DNA from 2 places in the Synechococcus sp. PROS-7-1 genome. Region 2 is predicted to be linked to the other one. Evidence: predicted binding sites of a transcription regulator. Region 2 holds the regulator's gene; the other holds the start of a gene.
What was found. The regulator HrcA, encoded in region 2, represses chaperone genes, less so after heat shock. The targets are predictions, from matches to a motif close to TTAGCACTCNNNNNNNNNGAGTGCTAA.

Region 1: the regulator HrcA is predicted to act here: its motif matches at 1,951-1,977, upstream of groES (co-chaperone GroES).

Annotation. Positions count from the first base shown of each region.
Region 1 covers NZ_CP047945.1:1,964,551-1,967,962, forward strand. Annotated here, with positions in the region: gene groL (chaperonin GroEL) at 1-1,533, opposite strand, end outside; gene groES (co-chaperone GroES) at 1,587-1,898, opposite strand; gene atpD (F0F1 ATP synthase subunit beta) at 2,116-3,412, shown strand, end outside.
Region 2 covers NZ_CP047945.1:2,250,180-2,253,591, reverse strand. Annotated here, with positions in the region: gene SynPROS71_RS12305 (class I SAM-dependent methyltransferase) at 1-247, shown strand, start outside; gene trpB (tryptophan synthase subunit beta) at 286-1,536, shown strand; gene hrcA (heat-inducible transcriptional repressor HrcA) at 1,558-2,550, opposite strand; gene SynPROS71_RS12290 (rhodanese-like domain-containing protein) at 2,644-2,994, opposite strand; gene SynPROS71_RS12285 (DUF3352 domain-containing protein) at 3,032-3,412, shown strand, end outside.

The sequences.
Region 1 (3,412 bases), 290 kb from region 2:
AGCAATGGATGCCGCGTTTTGCAGACCGGAACGGGTTACTTTGGCGGGATCGACGATGCCAGCAGCCAGCATGTCGACATACTCACCATTGGCAGCGTTGTAGCCCTCGTTGAAGGACTTGGCCTTCACGTTTTCGGCCACAACAGCACCATTGACACCGGCATTCTCAGCGATGCGCATCAGTGGAGCGGTCAAAGCCGCGGCCACGATGTTGGCACCGATCAGTTCCTCGCCGGTGAGCGTGGACGAAGCCCACTGCTCGAGGGTAGGGGCCAGATGGGCCAGGGTGGTGCCGCCGCCAGGAACGATGCCCTCTTCAACAGCCGCCTTGGTGGCATTGATGGCGTCCTCGAGGCGAAGCTTCTTGTCCTTCATCTCGGTTTCGGTGGCTGCACCCACCTTCACCACAGCGACACCGCCAGCAAGCTTGGCCAAACGCTCCTGCAGCTTCTCCTTGTCGTAGGTGGACTCGGTTTCGTCCATCTGCTTCTTGATCTGCTCGCAGCGCGCCTGCACAGCCACTTCATTGCCCTCGGCAACGATCGTGGTGGTGTCCTTATTGATCGTCACGCGGCGGGCAGTGCCCAGCATTTCGATCTTGGCGTTTTCGAGCTTGAGACCGGCGTCCTCAGTGATCAGCTGCCCGTTGGTCAGCACAGCCATGTCTTCGAGCATGGCTTTACGGCGGTCACCGAAACCAGGAGCCTTGACAGCAGCCACGTTCAGCACACCACGAAGACGGTTCACCACCAGGGTGGCCAGAGCTTCCTTCTCGATGTCCTCAGCAATGATCAGCAGAGGCTTGCCGGTGCGGGCAATCTGTTCCAGCACGGGAACAAGATCCTGCACCAGACCAATCTTCTTATCGGTGAGCAGGATGTAGGGCTCATCCAGCACCGCTTCCATGCGCTCGGTGTCGGTGGCGAAATAAGGGGAGATATAGCCCTTGTCGAAACGCATGCCTTCGGTGACCTCCAGTTCGGTGGTCATCGACTTGCCTTCCTCGAGGGAGATCACTCCTTCTTTACCGACCTTGTCCATGGCGTCGGCGATCATCCGACCCACTTCCTCATCGTTGCCAGCGGAGATCGTGCCCACCTGAGCGATGGCGTTGCTGTCGCTGATCGGGTTGGCCTTGTTCTTGATCTCGGCAACGAGGAAATCGGAAGCCTTATCAATGCCTTTCTTCAGCGTGATGGCATTGGCGCCGGCAGCCACGTTGCGCAGACCCGCCTTGACCATGGCGTGGGCCAGGACAGTGGCGGTGGTGGTGCCGTCGCCGGCAGCATCGTTGGTTTTGGAGGCGGCCTGACGGATCAGAGCAACACCAGTGTTCTCGATGTGATCCTCGAGCTCGATCTCTTTGGCGATGGTGACGCCGTCATTGATGATCTGAGGAGCGCCGAACTTCTTTTCCAGCACCACGTTGCGACCCTTGGGGCCGAGGGTGACGGCAACGGATTCGGCAAGGATGTCGATGCCTTTCTCGAGCGCGCGGCGTGCGTTCTCGTTGTAAATAATGCGCTTAGCCATGGGAGGCGATGTTCAGAGGAGGTGGAGTGATGTTCAGCCGAAGCGGTGCCGTCTCAGTTGACGACAGCGAGGATGTCCTTCTCGGACAGAAGCACGTACTCGTCACTGCCGAGCTTGATGTCGGTTCCGGCGTACTTGCTGTAGAGAACTTTGTCGCCGACGCCGACTTCTGGAGCCTGACGGGAGCCATCTTCGTTGGGCTTGCCGGGGCCGACCTGAACCACCTCGCCCACCTGGGGCTTTTCCTTGGCGGTGTCGGGAAGAAGGATGCCACCAGCGGTCTTCTCCTCGGATTCGGAGACCTTGACGAAGACGCGATCGCCGAGGGGCTTGACGGTGGAGACGCTGAGAGAAACAGCTGCCATGGGGGACTTGCGGGAGCAGGGACAGGGCGCCGAAGCGCGAAAGCGACCCGAGCTGGCACTCAAGGTCACCGACTGCCAACCTATGCGTGCCGACCACCCTCAGACCATGATTTGAGCGTGCGGGTGACCGAACCCTCCGGTGGCGCTCACGGCGGTGGTATCGTTGCGCCGCTCGAGAAGGGTGCGCATGTCGCGTCCCTCACACACCTCCTTTCCTATGGCCGCTGCTGCTCCCGCCTCCGCCGGTACCAAGGGCGTTGTTCGCCAAGTCATTGGCCCGGTTCTGGACGTGGAATTTCCCGCCGGCAAGCTGCCCAAAATTCTGAACGCACTTCGAATCGAGGGAACCAACACGGCAGGTCAGCCGGTAGCCCTCACCGCAGAAGTTCAGCAGCTGCTGGGTGATCATCGCGTTCGTGCCGTGGCGATGAGCGGCACTGACGGCCTGGTCCGCGGCATGGAAGCGCTCGACACAGGCGCTCCGATCAGTGTTCCCGTGGGTGAAGCCACCCTCGGCCGCATCTTCAACGTTCTGGGCGAGCCCGTTGACGAACAGGGCCCAGTGAACGCCTCTGCAACGGCACCGATCCACCGTTCAGCCCCCAAGCTCACTGAGCTGGAAACCAAGCCCAAGGTTTTCGAAACAGGCATCAAAGTGATCGACCTCCTGGCCCCTTACCGCCAGGGCGGAAAGGTCGGCCTCTTCGGCGGTGCCGGCGTGGGCAAGACCGTTCTGATCCAGGAACTCATCAACAACATCGCCAAAGAGCACGGCGGTGTGTCTGTGTTTGGCGGTGTGGGTGAGCGCACCCGCGAAGGCAACGATCTCTACGAGGAATTCAAGGACTCCGGGGTGATCAATGCCGAAGACCTGTCGAAGTCCAAGGTGGCCCTCTGCTACGGCCAGATGAACGAGCCCCCCGGTGCACGGATGCGCGTCGGTCTCTCGGCACTGACCATGGCTGAGCACTTCCGCGATGTGAACAAGCAGGACGTGCTCCTGTTTGTGGACAACATTTTCCGCTTCGTTCAAGCCGGATCTGAAGTGTCCGCACTGTTGGGCCGCATGCCGTCAGCTGTTGGTTACCAGCCCACCCTTGGCACCGACGTGGGTGAACTTCAAGAGCGCATCACGTCCACCCTCGAGGGCTCCATTACGTCGATTCAAGCGGTCTACGTGCCTGCTGATGACCTGACCGACCCGGCGCCTGCTACCACGTTTGCTCACCTTGATGCCACCACCGTGTTGAGTCGCGGCCTGGCCTCCAAGGGCATCTACCCCGCTGTGGATCCTCTCGATTCCACTAGCACCATGCTTCAGCCAGCCGTTGTTGGCGAAGAGCACTACAAGACGGCCCGTGCCGTGCAGTCCACACTGCAGCGCTACAAAGAGCTTCAGGACATCATTGCCATCCTGGGTCTCGATGAGCTCTCCGAAGATGACCGCCGCATCGTGGATCGTGCGCGCAAGATTGAGAAATTCCTCTCCCAGCCGTTCTTCGTGGCTGAGATCT
Region 2 (3,412 bases):
CGTGCTCGCGGAAGCGTTCAGGTTGCTTCGGCCTGGTGGTGCCCTGGTGATGGTGGATCAAGACCCCGCGTCGTCGGTTCTGCAGCGTTTGCCTGCTGCGATCGCCACGTTGTTAAAAAGCACGGAGCCTTACATCGAGCAGTACTTCAGCCTTGATATGGCAGCAGCCCTGCAATCCGCAGGCTTCAGAGATCTGCGGATCAAGACCTGCGATCCACGGCATCGCGTGATCGCCTGCTTACGCTGAGTCAACGCTCAAGGGTCGCGCGCGCGGTCCGTTGCTTCGTGACCAGCACCCTGCCTTCGAACCCCTCTGCCTCTGATCTCGCCGTTAGCTCGCGTCCGGCGGCAGCCGGACGTTTTGGGCGTTACGGCGGTCAGTACGTACCTGAAACACTGATGCCGGCTCTGGCCGAGCTGGAAGTTGCGGCTGCTGAGGCCTGGAAAGATCCCGCGTTTACCGCGGAACTCAATCGGCTCTTAAAGAACTACGTCGGTCGGGCCACACCGCTCTACGAAGCGGAACGGCTCACAGAGCATTACCGCCGTGCCGACGGTGGCCCCCGCATCTGGCTGAAGCGGGAAGATCTCAATCACACCGGCGCTCACAAGATCAACAATGCGTTAGGGCAGGCCCTTCTGGCTCTGCGCATGGGCAAGAAGCGGGTGATCGCTGAAACCGGTGCCGGCCAGCACGGTGTGGCCACGGCCACTGTTTGTGCCCGCTTCGGTTTGGAGTGTGTGGTGTACATGGGCGCTGAAGACATGCGCCGTCAGGCCTTGAATGTGTTCCGGATGCGCCTGCTGGGTGCCACCGTTCGTCCCGTGACTGCAGGGACGGCCACTCTCAAAGACGCCACCAGTGAAGCGATCCGTGACTGGGTCACCAATGTGGAGACCACGCACTACATCCTCGGGTCCGTGGCGGGTCCCCACCCCTATCCAATGTTGGTGCGTGACTTTCATGCGGTCATCGGCCAGGAAACCCGTCAGCAGTGCCGGGAGGCGTTCGGACGCTTGCCTGATGTTCTGATGGCCTGCGTCGGCGGCGGATCGAATGCGATGGGTCTGTTCCACCCCTTCGTTGAATGCACCGATGTGCGTTTGATTGGTGTGGAAGCCGCTGGTGACGGCGTGGCGACAGGACGCCATGCCGCCACCATCACCGAAGGACGGGTGGGCGTGCTGCACGGGGCGATGAGTCTCCTTTTGCAAGACCAGGACGGTCAGGTGCAGGAAGCCCACTCCATCAGTGCCGGGCTGGACTACCCAGGTGTCGGCCCTGAACACAGCTACCTGCGTGAAATCGGGCGAGCTGAATACGGTGCCGTTACTGATGCCGAGGCACTGGATGCCTTGCAGCTTGTGAGTCGTCTGGAAGGGATCATTCCTGCACTGGAAACGGCCCATGCCTTCGCCTGGCTCGAGACCCTGTGTCCCACACTCCCGGCGGGAACCGAGGTGGTTCTCAATTGCTCAGGTCGCGGCGACAAGGACGTCAACACAGTGGCGGAACGCCTCGGAGACGCCCTCTGATTCAGCTCTGAGATTGCCCACTCAGCTCAGAAGATTGTTGAGGTGTTTCGCGACAGATTGAACGGCTGCACGTGCTGTGGCGTAAGCCATGCGCATCGGGCCCACTAGAGCCACTTGTCCGACACCGCCTTGCCCGCTGCGATAGCTCGATTGGATCACGGAACAGTCGCTCAGGGCCGAGTGGGGATGTTCCCCGCCGATCCAAACCCAGTCATCACGACAGGGATCGCTGGGGATGAAGGCGGTTGGGTTGCAATCCATCAGATCCAGGAGAGGGCGCACCTTGGCGCTGTCGCTGAACTCCGGCTGCGCTACCAACCTGGAAACGCCATGAACGTGGGCGCTCTGCTCGCTTGGGCTGATGAAGGGATCCTTGTGCTCGAGTGCTTCCCTCAGCGCTTGCCCGCAGGTTTGCAGCTGCTGGGGTAGGCACTCCCAGCCAAGCTGTCCGGATTGACGCAGTTGGTCATCGGTCCAACGTTCGAGGGCTGCTACCTGATCGGCACAGCCATAGGGCAACCGCAGATTGAGGTGATGGGTGTGGCTGGAATCAGCCACCAGCATCACTAAAAGCCTTTCATCTGTGCGAACCAAGCGGATCGCGTGCAGTCGCTGCTCTGTCGGTTGCGGCAGGGTGATCAGGCTCATCAGCCCTGTGAAGTCAGTGAGACGCCGTGCTAGCTGCTGCAGTAGATCGTCGAGTGCAGCCCAGCGCAAGCTCAGTTGGGTGAGCTCCTGCTCGAGATGATGCACGGCGGCTCCAGGCTTCGGCAGCAAGCAGTCCACGTAGTGGCGATATCCCATTGGGCTGGGAATCCGCCCGGCGGATGGATGGGGCTGAACCAGCAGTCCTTTTTGCTCAAGAGCTCCCATCGCTGAACGCACCGTGGCGGAGCTTGCCTGGAGCCCAAAACGCTGAACAAGGGTTTTGCTTCCCACCGGCTCAATCGTGTCCACGTAGTGATGGACCGTGGCCTGCAGCACTTCCTGTTGGCGTCGGGGCAGGAGCTCCACAGCAACGAATGAGATGGTTTGATCGTACGGACGATTTGATGGATTCGAGCACGGCCGTCATGAAGCTGACTGCTGTTCGGGCAGAGATTGCGCTCAATAGCGGGGCACGGAGGAATCCACAGCAAGGCTCCAGGCATCAATGCCACCCTCCAGATTCCAGACCTCTTGCGAGGGATGGCGCTCCAGCAGCCAACATCCGAAGTTCCAGCTGCGCACCCCTGCATGGCAAAGCACAACCACGGTCCGAGACGCCGGCAGCCGCTGGTCGATCGCATCGATCCACTGCTCCGCTTCGCTTAACGGCAAATGCTCCACTGGGTAAGGAAATGCAGCGATCGTCAGCTCTCTGTGCTCACGAACGTCGACCAGGGTCAACGCAGGCTCCCTCTCCAGCCAGGCCGCCAGCTCGGCGGCTTTCAGGGGTTGAGGCATGCGTTGGTTCATCGAATCAGTCTGGCTCTGGGCTGGCCATGCATCCTGGATGCATGAAGATGACGCTGATGTCCTTCACCGCTTGTCCATGAAGGGGCGTTCGTTCCTGCTCGCTCTGGTCGCATCGGCCATGGTGCTCCTCACCCTGGCCCTTGGCGTGTGGTGGGCGATGGCCAAACAGAGTCCGCTGCGGATCGTTGATCGCCCGCTGGAGCTCAGTCGGGCAGCACGGTTCATGCCCCGCGATGCAGAACTCACTTTGAATTGGCTGGTGGATCCATCGCGCATCCCGGCCTATGCCCGAGCTGTCGCTCCGGTGCGTCAGAGGCAGGCCGTGAATGAAAGCACCCGTCAGCTCCGTGATGGCGCGTTCGCCCTGGCAGGGCTGAATTTCAACGACGAACTGGCCGATTGGATTGGCCCGCAGGTC